3 regions of the Marinobacter sp. NFXS9 genome follow, and region 1 is predicted to be linked to each of the others. Evidence: predicted binding sites of a transcription regulator. Region 1 holds the regulator's gene; each other region holds the start of a gene.

Region 1 (7,092 bases):
TTCCGGCTGGCTCTCCAGGAACGCCTGCACCTCTGGATCGACACCGGTGAATTTACGCAGGTTGGCGTCCCAGTAGGGGTTGGGCAGGCAGCGCACGTCGAACACGTAGTCGGAGTCGACCGGTACGCCGTGTTTGAAGCCGAAGGACTGGAACAGCAAGGCCAGTTCCTGTTCCCGGCGGCCGACGATACGCTGCTTGATCATGTCCCGTAGCTCGTACATCGACAGCTCGGTCGTGTCGATATACAGGTCGGCCAGCTGCGCCAGCGGCTCAAGCAGGTGTTTTTCGTCCGTGATCGCCTCGCGCAATGACGTTCGCCCATCGCTGAGTGGGTGTTTGCGTCGGGTGGCGTGGAAGCGCTGCAGCAGAGCCTGGTCGGTGGCATCGAGGAAGACGATTTCGACCTTCATGCCGCAGGTGGATAGGCGCTCGTGGATGGCCTCGAAATTGGCGATCTCATCGGACAGGTTGCGCGCGTCGATGCTCGCTGCAATGTTGCGCAACTTGTTTGGCGAGGCGTTGCCCGCCTCCTCGACCAAGGGAAACAACAGGCCGATGGGCAGGTTGTCGATGCAATAGTAGCCCAGGTCTTCCAGAACGTGCAGGGCCGTGCTCTTGCCAGAGCCGGAGCGCCCGCTGACTATAATCAGTTTCATGCCGTGCCTTCGCCGATCAGCAGATGATTCACTCTGATTGCGTCATGACCTCAAACAGCTGCGACGCATCCTCACAGCGTCGCAGACGCTCGCAGAAAGAGCGGTCATTGAACTTCTCGGCCAGCTGGCTGAGAAGCTCCAGGTGTTCACTGGTGGCTTCCTTGGGAACGATCAGGACGAACAGGAGATCGACCGGCTGGTTGTCGATGGCATCGAAAGCCACGCCTTCTTCCAGGGTCAGAAGGGCGCCGACCACCTGATGACAGCCTTCCAGCCGGCAATGGGGGATGGCAATACCCTGTCCGATCCCGGTGCTGCCGAGCCGCTCGCGGGACACCAGATTGTTGAAAATCTGGGTCTCGTCGAGTTCCGGATAGCGCCGGGCGACATTCTCGGCGATCAGTTCCAGGATGCGTTTCTTACTGGTTCCCGGCACACCACAGAGGGTGAGCTCGGGAACCAGGATGGATTGGATGGTTAGTGGACTTTCCGTCATGGATGGAATGCTTTCCCTTTATGAACCGCTAGCGGCTGGTCGCGCCGTGCATTCGATCGACCGTCTTTTCCTTGTGTTTCAGGATCTGGCGATCGAGCTTGTCTAGGAGTCCGTCAATGGCCGCGTACATATCTTCGTTTTCAGCCTTTGCATGAATTTCACCACCAATAACGTGCAGGGTTGCTTCGGCCGTCTGGCGGAGCTTCTGCACGGACAGGGTCACCTGACAATTGCTGATGTGGTCGAAATGGCGTTCGAGTTTTTCGAACTTTTCGGAAACATAGGTTTTCAGAGCGGGAGTCAATTCGACATGGTGACCTGACATATTGATTTGCATAGGCTTCTCCTATTGTCGACATGCCCGGATAACGTCTCCGTTTCCGGCGTTGAGCCCGTCGCGTGCGGCGGACGCTTGAAAATCCTGCTCTTCCGTTCCCTCCGGCGATTACACCAACCGCTTGCGCTCGTTGGAAGGCGGAATATGCATGGCTTCCCGATACTTGGCCACGGTACGTCGTGCGACCTGGATCCCCTGGTCACCCAGCAAAGCGGCAATCTTGCTGTCGCTGAGTGGCTTCTTGGGTGTTTCGGCGGCAACCAGTTTCTTGATCATGGCACGAATTGCCGTAGACGAACACTCGCCGCCTTCGTTCGTGCTGACATGACTTGAGAAGAAATACTTGAGCTCGAAGATGCCGCGCGGTGTGTGCATGTACTTCTGAGTGGTCACTCGCGAGATGGTGGATTCATGCATCCCGACGGCCTGGGCGATGTCTGACAGGATCAGCGGCTTCATCGCTTCTTCGCCCTGGTCGAGGAATCCCTGCTGATGCTCGACAATGCGTGTGGCGACCTTGAGCAGGGTTTCGTTACGGCTCTGCAGGCTTTTGATGAACCACTTGGCTTCCTGTAGCTGATCGCGCAAATAGGTGTTGTCGGCGCTGTTATCGGCCCGACGGATCAGGGCGGCGTAGCCGGCATTGACGCGAATGCGCGGTGCGATTTCCGGGTTCAGCTCCACGCGCCAGCGGCCCTTTATCTTGGACACCACCACATCGGGCACCACGTAGTCCGGTTCGGCGCGATCGAGTGAGTCGCCGGGGCGTGGATTCAGGGTCTGGATCAGCGCCAGCACGGATTTGAGCTGTTCTTCCGAGAGGCGGCTGCGGCGCAGCAGCTGGGCGTAGTCCCGGTTTCCCAGCAGGTTGATGTAGTGACTGACCACCAGTCGGGCCTGCGGCAACCAGGGGGTGTCCGGCGGCAGCTGGTTGAGCTGGATCAGCAGGCATTCCTGCAAATCACGGGCGAAGACGCCTGGCGGATCAAAATGTTGCAGTCGACGCAGGACCGCCTCGACCTCGTCCATTTCCAGCGGATCTTCGTCCGCCTCATCGACCAGGCCGGCGTGGATGTCGTCCAGGGACGTCACCAGATAGCCTCGCGGGTCCACCGAATCGAGCAGGGCATGGGCAATGGCACGGTCCCGATCGCCCATGGGCGTCAGGTTTAACTGCCAGAGGAGATGATCCTGCAGGGTTTCGGTGGGGGAGTTGCGGGATTCAAAATCGGTGTCGTCATCGTCTTCCCCGCGTGAGGCGGGAGCGGGTGCGGACTGGTAGATGTCGTCCCAGGCCGTGTCGACGGGCAGGTCGTCCGGAATGTCCTGGTTGGTTTCTGTGTTCCAGTCCGGTTCGTCAGCGGGCTCGTCCCAGCTGGTGTCTTCCTGCGACGCGTCGGAGTCGTTTTGCTCTTTGGAGCTGCTGTCGTCGGTATCGCCGTCGTTCTCGGCGGCGTCGTTACCGTCCTCCTCCTCGGAGGTCTCCAGCATGGGGTTGGATTCAAGCGCCTGCTGGATTTCCTGTTGCAGATCCAGCGTGGACAGTTGCAGCAGGCGAATGGCCTGTTGCAACTGGGGTGTCATGGTGAGCTGTTGACCCAGCTTCAGCTGAAGCGAAGCTTTCATTACCATCGATTTAGTCCCGTCACCCTATGCCTGTCGGCTGTACTTTTGTTGCCTGGTTTTCGCGGATCGCGCCACGCCCGGTATCGATAGGGCCTTGAAAGTTAACATGTCGAATGACGATTTGGCGCGACAAGCAAATTCTTTGCCGAAGTTTACTGCTATGGGTGTCCAGATGACAACGTTTTGACCGTCAGGGCGAGTTGTTCGCCGTCCGGTCCTGATTTTGAGTTTAGCGTCTCGGGCCGATTATGCGATAGCCCCGGGCGCACTTTGGCCGGATTTGTGACCGTTTTTCACAATCGGAACTCATTGCCGAGGTAGACCTCCTTGACCTGCTGGTTGGCCAGGATGTCGTCGGCGTGACCGGAGGCAATGATGTGACCCCCACTCACGATGTACGCATTCTCGCAGATATCCAGGGTCTCTCGCACGTTGTGATCGGTAATCAGCACGCCGATCCCCTTATCCCGCAAGTGCCGGATGATCTGCTTGATGTCGCTCACCGAGATCGGGTCGACGCCGGCAAACGGTTCGTCGAGCAGAATGAACGCCGGTTCCATCGCCAGCGCCCGGGCGATTTCCACCCGGCGCCGCTCGCCACCGGATAACGCCATACCCAGGCTGTCCCGGATATGGGTGATGTGGAATTCTTCCAGCAGGTTTTCCAGCTGCGTCTCGCGCTCGGCCTTGGTCAGTTTCTTACGCGTTTCCAGGATCGCCATGATGTTGTCGCGAACACTGAGTTTGCGGAACACGGACGCTTCCTGCGGCAGGTAGCCGATGCCAGCGCGGGCCCGGCCATGCATGGGCAGGGGGGTGATGTCCCGCTCGTCGATGGTGACGCGGCCGTTATCGGCCGGCACCAGGCCGACGATCATGTAGAAGCAGGTGGTCTTGCCGGCGCCATTGGGCCCCAGCAGTCCGACGATCTCGCCGCTGCGGATTTCCAGGGACACATCCTTGACGACCTTGATCTGCTTGTAGCTCTTGGCCAGGTTGTTTGCGCGCAGGATCGCCATCAGTTGCCGCTCTCCCCGCCGGTTTTCTGGCGCGGCTGAATGACCATCTCGACCCGACCGTCCTGATCGTTACCGTCGCGACTGCCGCTGGCGGTGACCACGCGGGTGGCAGTGTCGTAGTTTATTTCCTCACCCTTGAAGACGTTGCCGTCCTGGTGAATGACGGCCTTTTCGATGAAGGTGATCCGGTTTTCGCCGGCCGCATAGATGATGGTCATAGCTTCAGCATCGGTCTTGGCCGTATCGGCGGTCTTGGGCTGGGTGTAGTGGGCCGGTTTACCGTGCGCCTCGATGCGATTCAGTGCGCCTTGTTCCCGATACAGGACGACCTTGTCGGCGGTCAGTTCGGTGCCGTCCTGGCGGACCACCACGTCACCGGTGTAGATCGCGGTGCCCTTGGCGTCGTCGAGACGCGCCTGGTCCGCGCTGACCTTGATGGGGCTGTCGGAGTTGAGGTCGAAAGCCTGGGCTTGGGATGCCAGCACCAGCAGGGCCGCGCCTGCGATGCGTCGCAATAGGCGGGGCTTATTGCGAAGATGACAATTCATACTGTCCTTCCACCTGTGATTGGAGTTGCACGATCCGTTGGTCGATCCAGGCTTTCATGCCGGTGGCCCGGGTGGTGCCGCGCGGATCCCGGAGCAGCACCGGGGCGTCAGTGTGCACAATGCGCTTTTGGTTATCCAGTGTCAGATGCGTGGTTTCCAGGCTGCCTTCGGATCCCGAGGCCAGCACGCGGCTGATGACCACGTTGCCGGAAAGGTCAATCACATCGCGATTGGTGCGGTAGTTGCCCTCGTCGGCGCGCATGTGCCAGGGCTGGCCGGAGTCCGCATCGATCATGGTGGCCCTGGGCTGCTTCATGTGGGCCCGGTTCTGTGCGTCAAACTGTTCGATGCGGGGGCTGCTGATCACGGTGGTCAGCTTGCCCTGCTCGTCAAAGGACCGGTATTCGCCATTGACCACGAAGCTGTCCGGCTCATCCGGGCCGCGCAGTTCCTGGCCGATGGTGGGGCCTCCCTGATCGTCGCTGCGCCACAGCAGGCCAATCAGCACCGCCGACAGGACAGCCAGGGCCAGGAAGCGCAGGCGCGGATGGTTCAGGCGGCTCAGCAACATCAGGCGCCCCGTGCGTGATAGGTGAGGTGCAGATCCGCCAGTTTGTTCTGGGCCTGCAGGATCAGGTCGCAAATTTCCCGGACAGCGCCTTCGCCGCCGGCCGTTTCGGTCGTGTAATCGGCCTGTTCGCGAACGTACCAGTGGCCGTTGGGCACGGACAGACCCAGGCCGGCGTGCATGATGGCACCCAGATCCGGCAGGTCATCGCCCATGTAGGCGGACTGCTCGGCGGGCAGGTTCAGTTCCTGAAGGAGTTCGCGCAGGGCGATTTCCTTGTCTTCGCGGCCCTGTTGCAGGTGCTTTATGCCCAGATCGCGCGCCCGTCTTGCGGTGAGCGGTGAGTTGCGACCGGTTATGATGGCGACGTCGACTCCGGCCCGCTGGAGCTGCTTGATGCCATGCCCATCGAGGATGTTAAAAGCCTTCATTTCGTCGCCCTGGGCCGTGAAATAAAGACGGCCATCGGTGAGGACGCCATCCACATCAAGGGCCAGCAAGCGAATGCCGGCGGCTTTGCTGATCAGGTCGTCGGGCAACGGACGTTCCATGAAGGGTTCCTTTAACATCACTTTCAGGTTAACGGATTCTGGCGCCTCAGAGTACGCCGGCGCGCAACAGGTCGTGCATATTGATCGCGCCCACCAGGTCGCCGTTGCGGTCGGTGACCGGCAACGCGGTGATCTTGACCTCGTCCATGATTTTCAGCGCCTCGGCGGCGAGCTGTTCTTCGCAGATGCGCTTGCCGCCTACCGTCATCACGTCGCGGACGGGCGTGATGTGAACGTCCAGGTTGCGATCCAGTGTGCGGCGCAGGTCCCCGTCGGTGAAGACGCCGATCATCTGACCGTTGTCGTCCACGACGGTAGTCATACCCAGTCCCTTGCCGGAAATCTCCAGCAGGGCCTCACTGAGCAGGGTGTCCGGAGACACACGTGGAACGCGATCGCCGGTGTGCATGATGTCGGAAACGCGCAGCAGCAGGCGTCGCCCAAGGCTGCCGCCCGGGTGCGAAAAGGCAAAATCCTCGGCGCTGAAACCGCGGGCCTCGAGCAGGGCGACGGCGAGGGCATCGCCCATCACCAGCGTTGCCGTGGTGCTGCTGGTGGGTGCCAGGCCCAGCGGGCAGGCTTCCCGTGGAACGCTCACGTCCAGGTTGGCTTCGGCCTCCCGGGCGAGTACGGAATCCGGCTCGCCGGTCATGCTGATCAGCGGGGCGCCCATGCGTTTGATGAGTGGCAGGATGGTCAGTACTTCGGCGGTCTGGCCGGAGTTGGAGATAGCCAGGACCACGTCGTCGCCCGTGATCATGCCCAGGTCGCCGTGACTGGCTTCACCGGGGTGGACGAAAAAAGACGGGGTGCCTGTACTGGCCAGGGTGGCCGCAATCTTCTTACCGATATGGCCGGATTTGCCCATGCCCGTCACCACAACCCGACCGTTGCACTGCATCACCAGTTCGCAGGCTTTCTCAAAGGTGTGGTCGATGCGATCGGTGAGGGCGTCGATGGCCTCGCGCTCAATGGCGATGGCCTGGCGGGCCGATTCGATAAAGGAACTTCTCATGGGCCGGGCGATCCTTAACGTGCTGCGTGGTAGAGCACGACGGTGTATGCAATGTATCCGGCCAGCAGTATACCACCTTCAAAGCGCGCCAGTTTTCCCTTTTTCTGCATGCCGTAAGCGAAGGCGGCAAGCAGCAGGGTCAGTCCGGTCATGGTGCCGTAATCCCGGTAAAGGACATCGTTGTCGATGGCCAGCGGGTTGAGCAGGGCCGGCATCGCCAGTACGGCCAGGAGGTTGAACAGGTTGGAGCCGACGATGTTGCCCAGCGCCACGTC
Region 2 (7,092 bases), on a different contig from region 1:
GTCGTTCTGGTAGTCCATGTGGGCCGCCAGCGTGTTGGCCAGGCCGCCCACTTCGCGCCCGCCCATGGCGTTGGGCTGGCCGGTAATGGAGAAGGGCGAAGCGCCGGGCTTGCCGACCCGGCCGGTGGCCAGATGGCAGTTGATGATGGCGTTGCCCTTGTCGGTGCCGGAACTGGATTGATTCACACCCTGGGAAAACACGGTGACGGTGCGGGGTGTGTCCGCAAACCAGTTAAAGAAACGGACCACATCGTCCACCGGCAAGTCGCAGGCATCGGCAACCGCCTCGACATCCGGCGCCGAGTGACGGGCGGCGGCAAGGGCATCATCGAATCCGTCACAGTGGGCGGTGATGTAGTCCTGATCAAGCGCATCCCTGTCGGCCAGCCAGGTGAGCAGGCCATTGAACAGGGCGGCATCGCTGCCCGGACGCAGGCTCAGGTGCAGATCGGCCAGGTCGCTGGTGGCTGTCTGTCGCGGATCGACGACCACCACCCGGCGACCGTCGCGGGCCGCGGCCTGCATCCGCTGGAACAGGATCGGATGGTTCCAGGCGGCGTTGCTGCCCACCAGCACCAGCAGATCGGCGATTTCCAAGTCTTCATAACAGCCGGGCACCACATCGGCCCCGAACGCCCGCTTGTGGGCGGCCACGGCGGAGGACATGCACAGACGGGAGTTGGTGTCGACGTGGGGCGTGCCGATAAACCCTTTTGCCAGCTTGTTGGCGGCGTAGTAGTCCTCGGTCAGCAGCTGCCCGGACAGGTAGAACCCCACCGAACCGGGACCGTGCTGAGCCACCGCCTCGCGAATGGCCCCCGCCACCGACTGCACGGCCTGCGACCAATCCGTACGCCGGCCTCGAACCCGGGGATGTAACAGGCGCCCGCTGTCACCCAGGGTTTCGTGGAGACTCGATCCCTTCACGCACAGCCGCCCATAGTTGGCCGGGTGGGTCGTGTCGCCCTGTACCGGGTCACCGGCCGTCACCGCGACACCGCAGCCCACGCCACAATAGGGACAGGTCGTGCAGGTTGCTTGCGCCTTGTCATTCACGGGCGTTTCTCACTCCCGGTCAAAAATCCAAAAAAAAGCCCGGGAGACCACACCACAGCGTTTCCGCTGTCGCATCGTCTCCCGGGCGTCATTGCCAGGCTTAATCGTCGCCAGACGTCAATATAGAGAGGAAGTGGCGGACCCCAGAGGATCGTTTGCACTTCACCCGAGGGTAAGAAGCAATATAAGGGCCAGCCCTAATAGCTGAAGAATGCGGCTTTCAGGCCCCCGGCCACACCCAAAACAGTGCAAAACGCCCGATTTTGAACCACCGCTGGGCGACTGACACGCCCTCCCGAACCACCGAATGACTTTCTCAACTATTAATTTATCCCGACAATTCAGCCTTTTAAAAAATACAGTCGAGCAGTGGTCAGCTTTTTGCTTCGGTGATGATCAGATTAACGAGGACCGTGTCATGACTGCATTTGAACCACTCCGCATCCTGCTGATCGACAACGACGCTGACCGATCTATGGTCGTCCGCAAAGCCCTTGAAGCCGAAGGGCATGAGGTGATCAGCCATCGCCCCAACGCGGTTGGCCTAACCGCGGCGGTGGCCCGGGATGAGCCCGACATGGTCATCATCGACATGGACCTGCCGGACCGGGATACGCTGGAGAACATGAGCACGCTCAATGCTCACGCGCCCCGCCCGATTGTGTTCTTTGCCCAGGAGCAGAGCGACCGCAACACCATCCAGGCGGCGGTTCGCGCCGGTGTCAGCGCTTATGTGGTCGACGGCATCCAGCCGCAGCACGTGCGCGGCATCATCGACACCGCCGTCGCCCGTTTCGAAGCGTTTCAATCCCTTCGCGACGAACTGGAGCAAACGCGCACCCAGCTGGAGGAGCGCAAACTGATCGACCGGGCGAAAGGCCTGATCATGAAACGCGAGAACTGCGACGAAGCGGAAGCCTACCGGGTCCTGCAGAAGGCGGCGATGGACCACAGTCAGCGCATCGGGCAGATCGCCCAGCGTGTGATCGAGATGTTCGGCAAGGATTCCGACAAGTTCCAGCGCGCGTCCTGATCGCGGGAGGATCCCATGGCATCCGATCCCATCCCGTTGCACCGGCGAAAGGGTTTCACGTTGAGACTGGGCTTCGTACCGCTGCTCGATAGCGCCCCGCTGATTATCGCCCATGAGCTGGGCCTGTTCTTCCGCGAGGGGCTCGACGTCGAATTGGTGCGGGAAGGCTCCTGGGCCTCCCTGCGGGATAAGGTGTCGTTCGGGCTGCTCGATGGCGCCCACATGCTCGCCCCCATGCCGCTGGCCATGTCCCTGGCTACCGACCGACCGCGCACACCGATCACCACCGGTATGGTGCTGAGTCGGAACGGCAATGGCATTACCGTATCCACGTCACTCTATCCGAAACTGATGGCCGCCGGCGCCGATCCCAATGATCCGCTGGCGTCGGCCCGGGCCCTGGTGGACGTCGCCCGCCGTCGGGGTTCGCCGATCCAGTTGGCGTCGGTAGCGCCCTGGTCCAGCCATGACCTGCAGTTGCGCGACTGGGTCGCCACTGCCGGTCCCGATGCCCGTCACCATATCCAGATTGTGCCGGTGTCCCCGATCCAGATGCTGGACGCTTTCCGCGCCGGCCATATCGAAGGCTGTTGTGTGGGCGAACCCTGGAACAGCCTGCTGGAATGGCAGGATCTGGGTGTCATCCTCCACGCTGGTCACCAGATCTGGCAGAACTCCCCCGAAAAAGTCCTGGGCATGCGCCAGGACTGGGCCGAACAGCATCCGGAGATTCACCGCAGGCTGATTCGCGTGCTGCTGAGCGCCTGCCAGTGGCTGGACGATCCCGATCATCACGCGGCCCTGCGGGACATCCTGTCCGACGAGCGCTATCTGGGGAACCAGGTTCAGGCATTGGACGGCCATCCGTTTTCACTGTTCCATCCGCGTCTGCACCAGCACTTCTTCCGGGACAGCGCCAATTTCCCTTGGCTGTCCCAGGCCCACTGGCTGGCCACGCGCCTGGCCCGTTGGGGACAGCTGGGCGAAGCTTCGGCGGCTGACATCCGCGGCATCGTTAAACCCGCCATTTTCCGGGAAGCCGCCAGCTCCGCCGGCATCGACGCCCCCACCATGGACGCCAAGACCGAGGGCCACCACCGCCTGAGTCATATGGTGGAAGGGCGTGAAGGACCGGTGAACATCGCCGGCGACGGCCTGATCGGCGAGCAGGTACATCACTGGCCGGGCTGACAACCCGAAATCGATGGCACCGTCTCAGTATCTACGCTCATACACAAGTCTCTTCTCAGGGCTTAGATGCCTGGGTGCCACCCATGTTGCCGGTTTGCACAAGCCGACTCCCTCTCCCGTCGCGGGAGAGGGCCGGGGATAGGGAGAGGCGCCCTGGGCGCCCATTTGTTTCATCGGAAGCCCAGCGAGGCTGTCGCCTCGTCCCCCTCTCTCCAAGCCTCTCTCTCTCGAGGGGAGAGAGGCTTCTTGGGCCTCTAACTCAGGGATCTATCTCCAGGGCGGCGGAAGCGATGGCCTCTATGGGTTCCAGACGCTCAGAGCCTAGTCCGCAATTCCCGGCCGCCCCAAACCGCCCGCACATGGTGCACTATCTAAACAACTGACCCGAAACGGCTCCACCACCTCGCATGCCGTTAACCCGAAAATCATTCAGGTCACTGATATAAAAGAATATTTAAAACTGGCACGCCCCGTGCTTTCGATTAAGTGACGATTACGCGTACTGAATCGGCTCAGTACCTCACAGTTTGACTACAGACGATGACGATCTGCAGGCATTGGCGCCTGCCCCCGGCGACGGGGGTGGGCGTTTTTTTATGCCCAAAGGAAAAGATGACATAGGAGAGACGCATGGCGAGCCGTATCCTAACAGCAACCTTTGCTGCCGTATTGGGGCTGACACAATCCGTGACCGCATTCGGTGACGAGATCGGTCCCCCGGAAAAACCCGACCTCAAGCTGGGCTTTATCAAACTCACCGACATGGCCCCGCTGGCCGTCGCCTGGGAAAACGGCTACTTCATGGACGAAGGCCTGTTCGTGGAACTGGAAGCCCAGGCCAACTGGAAAGTCCTGCTCGACCGGGTGATTACCGGCGAACTGGACGGCGCCCATATGCTGGCGGGCCAACCGCTGGGGGCCACCATTGGCTATGGCACCCAGGCCAACATCATCACCGCCTTCAGCATGGACTTGAACGGCAACGGCATCACCGTGTCCGACGGCGTCTGGGACCAGATGAAGCCGAACATCCCGACCAACGCCGACGGCAAACCCCGGCACCCGATCAGCGCCGCCGCGCTCAAGCCGGTCGTCGAGAAACATCGCAACGCCGGCGAGCCCTTCAAGATGGGCATGGTGTTCCCGGTATCGACCCACAACTACGAGCTGCGCTACTGGCTCGCAGCCGGTGGCCTGAACCCCGGCTACTACGCACCACAGAACGGCGACACCAGCGGCACCCTGCAGGCAGACGTACAGCTGTCCGTCACCCCGCCGCCGCAGATGCCTTCCACGCTGGAAGCCGGCACGATCCAGGGCTACTGCGTGGGTGAACCGTGGAACCAGCAGGCCGTGTTCAAGGGCATTGGCGTGCCGGTGATCACCGACTATGAAATCTGGCCCAACAACCCGGAGAAAGTCTTCGGCGTGACCGAACAGTGGGCCGAGAAATACCCCAATACCCATCTGCACCTGCTGCGCGCGCTGATCCGCGCCGCCTACTGGCTGGACGAGAACAACAACGCCAACCGCGAAGCGGCGGTAAAAATGCTGGCGCGACCGAACTACGTGGGCGCCGATGAGGAAGTCATCGCCAATTCCATGACCGGCACCTTCGAATACGAAAAGGGCGACGTGCGTGAAGTGCCCGACTTCAACGTCTTCTTCCGCTACTTCGCCACCTACCCGTACCCGTCCGACGCCATCTGGTACCTGACCCAGATGCGCCGCTGGGGCCAGATTCCGGAGCAGAAGTCGGACGGCTGGTACATGGACATCGCCAAAAAAGTCTATCGCGCGGATATCTATGAGGAAGCCGCCAAGTCCCTGATCGCCGACGGCACGCTGCCGGCCAGCGCGTTCCCGGATTTCGACAAGGAAAACTTCACCCGCCCGCACGAGGGTGAATTCATCGACGGTGTGGCGTTCGATCCGAAACAGCCCAACGCCTATATCGACAGCTTCCCCATCGGACTCAAAGGCAAGGAGACCCCGTAACCGGGGTCCCGGGAGATAACCCATGAGCACGCTCACCTCCACCAATCCACTGCTGCAGCTGATCCGGCGCCGGTATCCGGACGTCACCGGCAAGGCCCTGCTGCAGTCAGTGACCCTGCCGGTGCTGGGCATCGCCCTGTTCCTGATCGCCTGGCAACTGGTTGCGCCGCAGATCAATACCTCGCTGGGCAATTTCCCGACCCCGGCCAACGTCTGGGAGCAGGCCGGCCAGCTGTGGCAGGAACACCAGAACGAACAGGATCGGGCGGACCGGTACGTGGAAATGCAGGAGAAGCGTAATGCGCGCATCCTTGCCGAGAACCCCGAGGCGGAAACCCTCATCCGGCCCTATCCCGGGGCACCGACGTTCATCGACCAGATCTTCACCAGCCTGAAGACGGTCCTGGCCGGGTTCTTCCTGGCCACGATCATCGCGGTGCCGCTGGGGATCATGATCGGCCTCAACCGCTACTTTGCAGCGGCGGTCAATCCGCTCATCCAGATCTTCAAGCCCGTCTCGCCCCTGGCCTGGCTGCCGCTGGTGACGATGGTGGTGTCGGCCACCTACGTCAGTGACGACCCGATGTTCGAGAAGTCGTTCATCACCTCGATGGTCACCGTCACCCTGTGCAGCCTCTGGCCGACATTGATCAACACCGCCACGGGCGTGGCCCAGGTCAATCCGGATCTCGTGAACGTCTCCAAGGTGTTGCGCCTGCCGTTCTGGACCCACGCCCGCAAGGTGGTCCTGCCGGCGGCCGTGCCGATGATCTTCACCGGCCTGCGGGTCTCCCTCGGCATTGCCTGGATGGTGCTGATCGCCGCCGAGATGCTGGCCCAGAACCCCGGTCTGGGGAAATTCGTCTGGGACGAGTTCCAGAACGGCAGCAGCGACTCCCTGAGCCGCATCATGGTGGCGGTGCTGGCCATCGGCTTCATCGGCTATGTGCTGGACCGGATCATGCTGATGATCCAGCGCAAGGTCGCCTGGGACGAATAAACACGGACTCTAAAGGAGACCGATCATGAGTAAATCACACCTTGAACTCACCGGCGTCAGCATGAGCTTCGACACCCCGCAGGGTCCGTTCCAGGCGCTGGATACGATCAACCTGAAAATCCGCAAGGGCGAGTTCGTCTCGCTGATTGGCCATTCCGGCTGCGGCAAGTCCACGGTCCTGAACATCGTCGCCGGCCTGCTGCAGGCCAGCCAGGGCGGCTGCGTGCTGGACGGCCACGAGGTCAACACCCCCGGCCCGGAGCGCGCCGTGGTGTTCCAGAACCACGCCTTGATGCCTTGGCTGACGGTGTACGAGAACGTCGAACTGGCGGTGCGTCAGGTCTTTCGCAAGACCATGACCAAACGCGAGCGCGCGGACTGGATTATCCACAACCTGGAACTGGTCAATATGGCCCACGCCAGGGACAAGCGCCCCGGCGAGATCTCCGGCGGCATGGCCCAGCGCGTGGGCATTGCCCGGGCCCTGTCCATGCGCCCCAGCGTGCTGCTGATGGATGAGCCTTTCGGCGCACTCGATGCCCTGACGCGTGCCCACCTGCAGGATGCCCTGATGGAGATCCAGCAGGACCTGAACAGCACCGTGATCATGATCACCCACGACGTGGACGAGGCCGTGCTGCTGTCGGACCGCATCGTGATGATGACCAACGGCCCGGCGGCGACGGTGGGCGAAGAGCTGACCATCGACCTGCCACGCCCGCGTAACCGGGTGACCCTGGCGGATGACGACCAGTACGTCCACTACCGCCAGGCCGTGCTGCGGTTCCTCTACGAGAAGCAGCGCTTCCCGGGC
Region 3 (7,092 bases), on a different contig from region 1:
GACCACCGGCTCGTCAAAGACATGCAGCGTCCGGATCGCGGTGGCGGTAATGCCCACCAGGATCTGGGTGCCGCCCACCTCAATCAGGGCAATGCGCTCGCGGGCGCCCACCGGCATGACGCTGACCACCTTGATCGCCTGGTTGTTCATGCCGGACAGGCCATTCATCCGCTTGACCAGCCAGGCACAGCCAAAAATCAGGGCAATGACGACAATCAGGCCAAGCCCCAGACTCATCAGTGATGAGAGGTTATCGGCGCCGCGGGTGACCGCACCAGCGCCATTTTTTTCTTCGGCCAGCAACGGGGCGCTGAGCAGCAGAAGCCATCCGCAGAACAGGATGCGATACAAGGGAACACCTCCACCCACCCGTCAGGCCCGGGCCATCGGCCGGGCCGGGGGTCAGGCTTTCTTATTTTGACAGTCGCTTGATGCGCTCGCCCGGACTGATGACATCCGTCAGGCGAATACCGAATTTCTCGTTCACCATGACCACCTCACCATGGGCGATGAGGGTGCCGTTGACCAACACGTCCAGCGGTTCGCCCGCCAACCGGTCCAGCTCGATCACCGACCCCTGGTTGAGCTGCAGCAGGTTACGAATGGGGATCTGGGTGTTCCCCACCTCCATGGAGATGGTCACCGGAATATCCAGGATGACATCCAGATCCGGAGCCGGACCCGTGCCGGTTTCCGAGATCGCACTTTCCTGGCCGAACTCTTCCATCGGTGCAGCTTTCACATCCTCTTCACTGGCACCGGCCTCCGCCATGGCGGCCGCCCATTCGTCGTCGCGCTCACCGCCGTCTTCGGCAGCGGTTTCGCCGTCAGCCGCATCATCGCCGGATTCGGACATGGCGGCTTCCCACTCGGCAGCGAGCTTTTCGTCTTCGCTCATCTCCTGCCCCTCTTTCTTGTTGTCGTCTTCAGCCATGCCTGTTCACCTTCAGTTGCTTCTTCACTTTGGGCCGGTTCATGCGACGGGTGACCCGCAGCGCCAGATTCCCGTCGCGGGTACCCATTTGGGCCTGATATATTGGAATGCCGTTAGCCGTTACCGTCAGCTCGTCTTCCAGTTCCACCGGAATCACATCGCCTGCCTTGAGTTTGGCGATTTCCCGCAACGACATCCGGCGTCGGCAGACTGTGGCATTGACCGGAACGTTCACGGCCTTGATGTCTTCCTGGAGGGCATTGACCCAGCGTTCATCGACTTCGTCGATATCACTCTGGACACCCGCGTCCAGCACATCCCGGATCGGTTCGATCATGGAATACGGCAGGGCCATGTGAAGTTCACCACCGCCGCCGTCCAGCTCGATATGGAACGTGCTGATCACCACCACTTCACTGGGGCTGACGATGTTGGCCATCGCCGGATTGACCTCGGAGCTGAGGTACTCGAAATCCATCTTCAGGACGGCATTCCACGCCTCGCGCATGTCCTTGAAGACCTGATCGAGCATCATCTGCACGATGCGGGTCTCGGTGGGCGTGAATTCGCGGCCCTCGATCTTGGCGTGCCGCCCTTCACCGCCAAAGAAGTTATCCACCAACTTGAAGACCAGCTTGGCGTCGAGAATAAACAGGGCTGTGCCGCGCAGCGGGCGCATCTTGACCAGGTTGAGGCTGGTGGGCACGTACAGCGTGTGGATGTACTCGCCGAATTTCATGATCTGCACGCCGCCAGTGGAGACGTCGGCGTTGCGGCGCAGCATGTTGAACAGACTGATGCGGGTGTAACGGGCAAATCGTTCGTTGATCATCTCGAGCGTCGGCATCCGGCCGCGCACGATCCGATCCTGGCTGGCCAGGTCGTAATTCTTGACGCCGGTATCGTCGACGTCGTCATAGGTGTCGACATCGCCGTCATCAACGCCGTGCAGGAGCGCGTCGATCTCGTCTTGTGAGAGTAAGTCCTGCATAGTCCCTATCCGACCTCGAGATTAGTCAATCGGCCACAATCAGTCATCGCTACTGCAACACAAAATTTTCAAAAAGGACATGGTCGATCGGCTCGCCGCCTTCCTCTGCCAGGATGCCGTTGATCGTGTCCAGTGTTTCCTGCAACAGCTTTTCCTTGCCTTCCGGCGTCTGCATGGCCTGGAAATCCTGCCCGCCAAACAGGGTCAGCAATCGGCTTCGGATCAGCGGCATGTTGGCCTGCGCGACGTCCAGCGCCCCCTGGTTGCGACTTTGCAGCGCCAGGAAGATCTGCATATAACGCTGGCGCCCGTCCGTGGACAGCGTGACCACAAACGGTTTGGTGATGGAATAGTAGTGGCTGGGCTGGAATGCCGGCTCGGCCGTCTCGTCAGCAGCCGCTTCATCGGCGGCGGCACCGTCATCGGATTTCAGGAACCAGAGCGTGCCGGCCACCGACAACCCCACCGCCAGAACAATGATCAGGACAAGGCCGATGATCAGCTTCAGCTTGCCTTTACCCCCACCCGCCGGGGCTTGCTCGGTATTTTCCGCCATAAGTCCTACAGTCAGATTATTGTCGTATCACGCTGCCTGGAGAGATTAGCAGCAAGGAACAGGCCAATCCTGCCGCTCCAGTCAGTTCTTTTGGAAAACAGAAGTTTAGCGTCTGGACGCGGAGACATAAACCACGAACACGCGTTCCGGGCATTCTGAAGAGGGGCTGACGGAAGCGTCGTCGCGATGGGCGGAAGGAGAAAGCCAGCCTGACCGGACGGTCAGGCGTAAAGATCCACTTCACCACGCCAGCTCAGATCAAGCTGACCGCTGGCAAGCGTGCCGGATTCGTCAGCCGACAGTTCGTCACCCTCACCGGCAAGGCTGCCACCGCCATGGCCGCCACTCTCATCGTCCTGCTGCAGTTGCTGCTGGGCACCCTGGTCCGCCGTGTCAGCGGACACTTCAAAGCGATCCAGGTTCAGCCCGTTCTCCTGCAGCATGTCACGCAGACGGTGGCCGTTCAGTTCCAACTGGTCACGGACGGCAGCATGGGTGGCGTGGACCGTCACCTGGGCCTGGTCGTGGTGCACCTGGACCCGGACCTCCAACGGCCCCATGTCCGGCGGGGTCACATGGATTTCCGCAGCGGACATGCGCTGACTGGTGAGCCAGGCCAGCTTGCCAGCGATCTTGTCACCCCACTCGGCGTGCTGAACCGGCAGATCAATGCTGGTGGAATAGCTTTTCAGGGGCGCCATGGTCTCGCGACCTTCCAGCCCCCGCTGCAAGCCGGTGGCGTTATTGGGCACCGAGGTTTGGGCGTTGCTGTCCCCCTGCAAGCGGCTCAGTTGGGCGGAAAAATCCAGGGCCTTGCCATCCGCGGCAACGTTCTTACCCAGCAGCGTGCTGACCGCGTCTGACTTACCGGCACCCAGGCCGTCACTGTTCCCATCCTGAGCGCTGTTGCCTGACGCCCCCTGGGCCAGCGATTTGAGGGAAAGCCCCTGCAGTGGATTCTGTGAAGCGGACGAGAGGGGCGACGGGCCATCGGCGGCGGCCGTCTTGGTCGTTTCCACCTTCACGTTGGTCGGCATGGAGAAGAGCATCGGGGCAGCGGCATCGTCTTTCCGCTTGTCGTCTTTCTGATCCTTGCCGTCCTTGTCATCCTTAGACGCCGTTTTCCCGTTCTTGTCGGCCTGGCCTTCCGCGACCGACTTGTCATCGTCGGCGGTATCGGCCTCTTGACCCTTGGCATCCCTGGCGTCATCGGAGCGTCTCTGCTCTTCGGCCTTATCCGCGCGGGCGGTTTCTTCCTGGCGCTCTTTGGCATCGACCCGCTCAGCCCGTTTTTCCTGCAGGCGCTCGTCTTCGGCACGGCGCTGGGCCCGCTCTTGCTGCGCTTCTTTCTGTTCCAGGCGCGACTGCTCGCGGTTGGAGACTTCCTCAAATGCTTCTCCGGAACGCTCGGTGTCTCCAGCCGACGAGGATCGTTCCAACATTTTATCGGGTGTGGGCGATGCGGGGTTAAGCACCAGTCCGGACATGGCAACCTCTTGCCGCTAGGCATCAATCAAACAGTGTTGCAGGGACTAGAGCAATTAAAGTGCCAGATTTTAGGGAGTGGGCATAAGCCAGCCGAGTGACGCCCGCCCAGGCGTGTTGGGCCGCCGGCACAGGGACCAGATCGACCGTCTCCGGCATCACCGCATCAGGGTGCGTTCCAGCAGCTCGCGGACGGTCGCGAATTCGCTCTGCATATCATCCAGAACATGGCGGGCATCATCGATGCGTTCTTCCTTACCCGCCAGTTCTGCGTCGGCGCACAAGGCGCCCAGACGCGGCGCACCGATGTTGATACAGCTTCCCTTGAAGCTGTGGGCGGATCGGGTGAAGGCGTCGGCGTCACGATCACTGAGTGCCGATCTCAGTGCAGTCAACCGTTCCGACGAGTCGCTCAGGTACGTCCTGATCAGCACGTCGAACTCGCCTTCCATAACCTCCTGAAGTTCCGCAAGCGCGTCATCGTCCAGATGTGGCTTGTCGTTCATGTTTGTCTCCTTGTCATCCGGCCGGGCCTGCGGCTTGACCGGCGGATCACCTTGTCCAGCTTGGATCAGCGGGCATCCCTCAACGACGCCCCGGACGTGTCCCCTCGGGAACGCGCCGCCAACGAAGGTCGGCTACACTGCCTGCTCCGTCATCCCGGTTCAACCCGTGTGTTGTTCCGATTCGTCGGGATCGAACGTCCAGCGATAGACCGCCTCCACTTCATTGCCCGTGCCGTGGTGCGTCAGCGAGCCACACAGCTGTCGCAGCAACGCCAGCCCGCGGCCGGCGTACCCGGCCTCAGGGACGGTCCTTTGTGTCTGCTCAGTATAGTTGAAGCCCACGCCACTATCCCGGCACACCACCCGCAACTCTCCGCCTTTCCGGCCGGTCTTGTGCTCGAGCCGGAACAACACCGCATGGTCCCCCACCGTTCGCAGGCGGCGTTCGCGCTCGGCATAATACTGGCCGAACCCTTCCAGCGAATTCTTCCATACAGACGGCAGCCCCAGCACCCCATGTTCCAGGGCATTGGTATAGAGCTCCGCCAGCACCGTGTACACCTCGCCACCCCGCCGGCGCAGACCGGGCACCTCCATACAGATGTGCAGCAACAGCGGCAGAGGATTGAACTGGGCCAGCGTTTCGCCGGTTACCTCATACTCGCAGGACCAGGTGGCCGGCCCGCTCAGGGCCGACTGGGTGACCCGCAACGGCAGTTCTTCAACGTCTGCAGGCGGCACCACATCGACGGTCAGCACCGTCAGATCATCGCTGTATTCCTCAGCACCGGTGAACCGGGCCACGGCCCGCAACACGGCATCCAGCACCGACTGGTCGTCGGACGTGCCGGCAACGGCGGCCTCCAGCCGGGTCTCACCGAACATCTCGCCCTCGGCGTTCATGGCTTCAGGAACCCCATCGGTGGCAAACAGGACCGTGTCCCCTTCCTCGACCTTGTAGCGGACCACGTCCACGCTGAAGCGTTCCGCCGCGACGACCCCCAAAGGCAGGTGGGCCGAGGCCAGTCGCTCGACGGTCTCTCCCCGACGCAGCAGGAAGCCACAGGGCAGGCCGCCATTCCAGATGCTGAGATTACCCAGATGGAAGTCGAGTTCGATAAAGGCGGCGCAACAGAACATGTCCTTGGGCATGATGCGCCACAGCTTCTGGTTGATCTCGCGCAGGATATCGCCGCTGAGGAAGCCCTTGCTGGTCATGCCGTAGAAAATCTCGGCCACCGGCATGGCCCCGATAGCGGCCGGCAGGCCATGACCGGTGAAATCGCCAATCAGGATATTCATGCCGCCGGACGGACGCGGACAGGCGTACAGGATGTCGCCGTTGAACACCGACATGGGCGAGGCATGGTAGCGGATATTCGGCGCATCCAGGCAGCCGGTGTGGGCGACATTGTCGAAAACCCGTTTGGCAATATTCTGCTCGTTGACCAGTCGCTGGTTGTGGGCACGAATCACGTCCCGCTGCTGGCTCAGGGTCCGGTGCATCACCCGCATGCGATTAAAGGCGTTGATCTTGGCTTCAATGATGATGCGGTTGTAGGGCTTGGAGAGAAAGTCGTCACCACCGGCCTCCAGACAGCGGGCCAGGGCATCGGCGTCGGACAGGGACGTCAGGAAAATGACAGGCACCAGCGATTCGCCCGCCAGCGCCTTGATATGGCGTGCCGCATCCATACCATCCATGCGCGGCATCATCACATCCAGCAACACGATCTGGGGCTGGAAACGCCGAAAGCATTCCACCGCTTCGATACCATCAGCAGCCGTCATGACGTCATGACCCTGACGCCGAACCATGGTACTGAGAATCAGGCGGTCGCTTTCGCTGTCATCGGCAATCAGGATGCGCAGCGCCTGCGCGTCCCTTTGCACCTCATCCAACGTAACGCCTCTTCCCGTCTACTTGATGGAGAACAGCTGCTCGAAATTGGAAATACTGAGAATCCGTCTTACGTCGCTGTTGCAGTTTTCGATGCGGACCCGACCGGCATCGCCACCGGCGTAATCCCGCAACAACAGGAGCATGCCCAGCGCGGAGCTGTCCAGATAGGTCGTTTCGGACATGTCGATGACGTAATCGCTGACGTCCTGGTCATCGTGCTCGTAGGCATCGCGGAAACTTTGATGGGAACTGAAGTCGAAGCGTCCATCGATACTGATAATCAGCGTGCGACCGTCTTCGCTTCGCCGCGTGTGAATGGCCATGCGGTGTCCTCCGTCAATGCTTGAGCCAGCGGGTCTGAATCGGGCGCGGCACCATTGAATGGCGTCTGCGGCCCTGCCCCGGGTATGTCCTTTACGCCGAGTGTCCGGGATGTATCCGAACTCATTTTTGATTATTCCACGGCATTGAGGATAGCCAAAACTCTGCAAAATGCATGCGTAAATTTAAAGTGGATTCCCCGACGGATCACGTCAAACGGCGTCGGGCGTGCATTCGATTGGCGGCTTCGTCGGCCTGCTTCTGGTCACGCAGGTCCTGCTGGCGCTGTTCCTGAGCCCGGCAGGCTTCAATGTGACGCGCCATCCCCTTGCGACGTTCATAAGCCTCGCGCCAGACATCCCGTGCCTTTTCAAACACTTCAACGGCTTTGCGGAC

Evidence for each region. The regulator sigma-54, encoded in region 1, starts transcription at its own class of promoters, with help from an activator protein. The targets are predictions, from matches to a motif close to ANTGGCATNNANNTTGCTNT.
Region 2: J3364_RS08940 (CmpA/NrtA family ABC transporter substrate-binding protein) is a predicted target of sigma-54. The motif match lies at 3,740-3,759, and genes of this name have one in related genera.
Region 3: J3364_RS04945 (flagellar basal body-associated FliL family protein) is a predicted target of sigma-54. The motif match lies at 2,530-2,549, and genes of this name have one in related genera.

The regions. Positions count from the first base shown of each region.
Region 1 covers NZ_JAGDDW010000003.1:20,080-27,171, reverse strand. Annotated here, with positions in the region: gene rapZ (RNase adapter RapZ) at 1-657, opposite strand, end outside; gene ptsN (PTS IIA-like nitrogen regulatory protein PtsN) at 686-1,153, opposite strand; gene hpf (ribosome hibernation promoting factor) at 1,182-1,490, opposite strand; gene J3364_RS06015 (RNA polymerase factor sigma-54) at 1,599-3,122, opposite strand; gene lptB (LPS export ABC transporter ATP-binding protein) at 3,410-4,135, opposite strand; gene lptA (lipopolysaccharide transport periplasmic protein LptA) at 4,135-4,683, opposite strand; gene lptC (LPS export ABC transporter periplasmic protein LptC) at 4,661-5,254, opposite strand; gene J3364_RS05995 (KdsC family phosphatase) at 5,254-5,802, opposite strand; gene J3364_RS05990 (KpsF/GutQ family sugar-phosphate isomerase) at 5,849-6,817, opposite strand; gene J3364_RS05985 (calcium/sodium antiporter) at 6,832-7,092, opposite strand, start outside.
Region 2 covers NZ_JAGDDW010000004.1:224,177-231,268, forward strand. Annotated here, with positions in the region: gene J3364_RS08925 (nitrate reductase) at 1-1,056, opposite strand, end outside; gene J3364_RS08930 (ANTAR domain-containing response regulator) at 1,475-2,089, shown strand; gene J3364_RS08935 (CmpA/NrtA family ABC transporter substrate-binding protein) at 2,105-3,280, shown strand; gene J3364_RS08940 (CmpA/NrtA family ABC transporter substrate-binding protein) at 3,911-5,278, shown strand; gene J3364_RS08945 (ABC transporter permease) at 5,301-6,278, shown strand; gene J3364_RS08950 (ABC transporter ATP-binding protein) at 6,304-7,092, shown strand, end outside.
Region 3 covers NZ_JAGDDW010000002.1:288,614-295,705, reverse strand. Annotated here, with positions in the region: gene fliO (flagellar biosynthetic protein FliO) at 1-351, opposite strand, end outside; gene fliN (flagellar motor switch protein FliN) at 413-934, opposite strand; gene fliM (flagellar motor switch protein FliM) at 927-1,925, opposite strand; gene J3364_RS04945 (flagellar basal body-associated FliL family protein) at 1,975-2,481, opposite strand; gene J3364_RS04940 (flagellar hook-length control protein FliK) at 2,703-3,968, opposite strand; gene J3364_RS04935 (Hpt domain-containing protein) at 4,125-4,472, opposite strand; gene J3364_RS04930 (ATP-binding SpoIIE family protein phosphatase) at 4,632-6,374, opposite strand; gene J3364_RS04925 (STAS domain-containing protein) at 6,393-6,698, opposite strand; gene fliJ (flagellar export protein FliJ) at 6,904-7,092, opposite strand, start outside.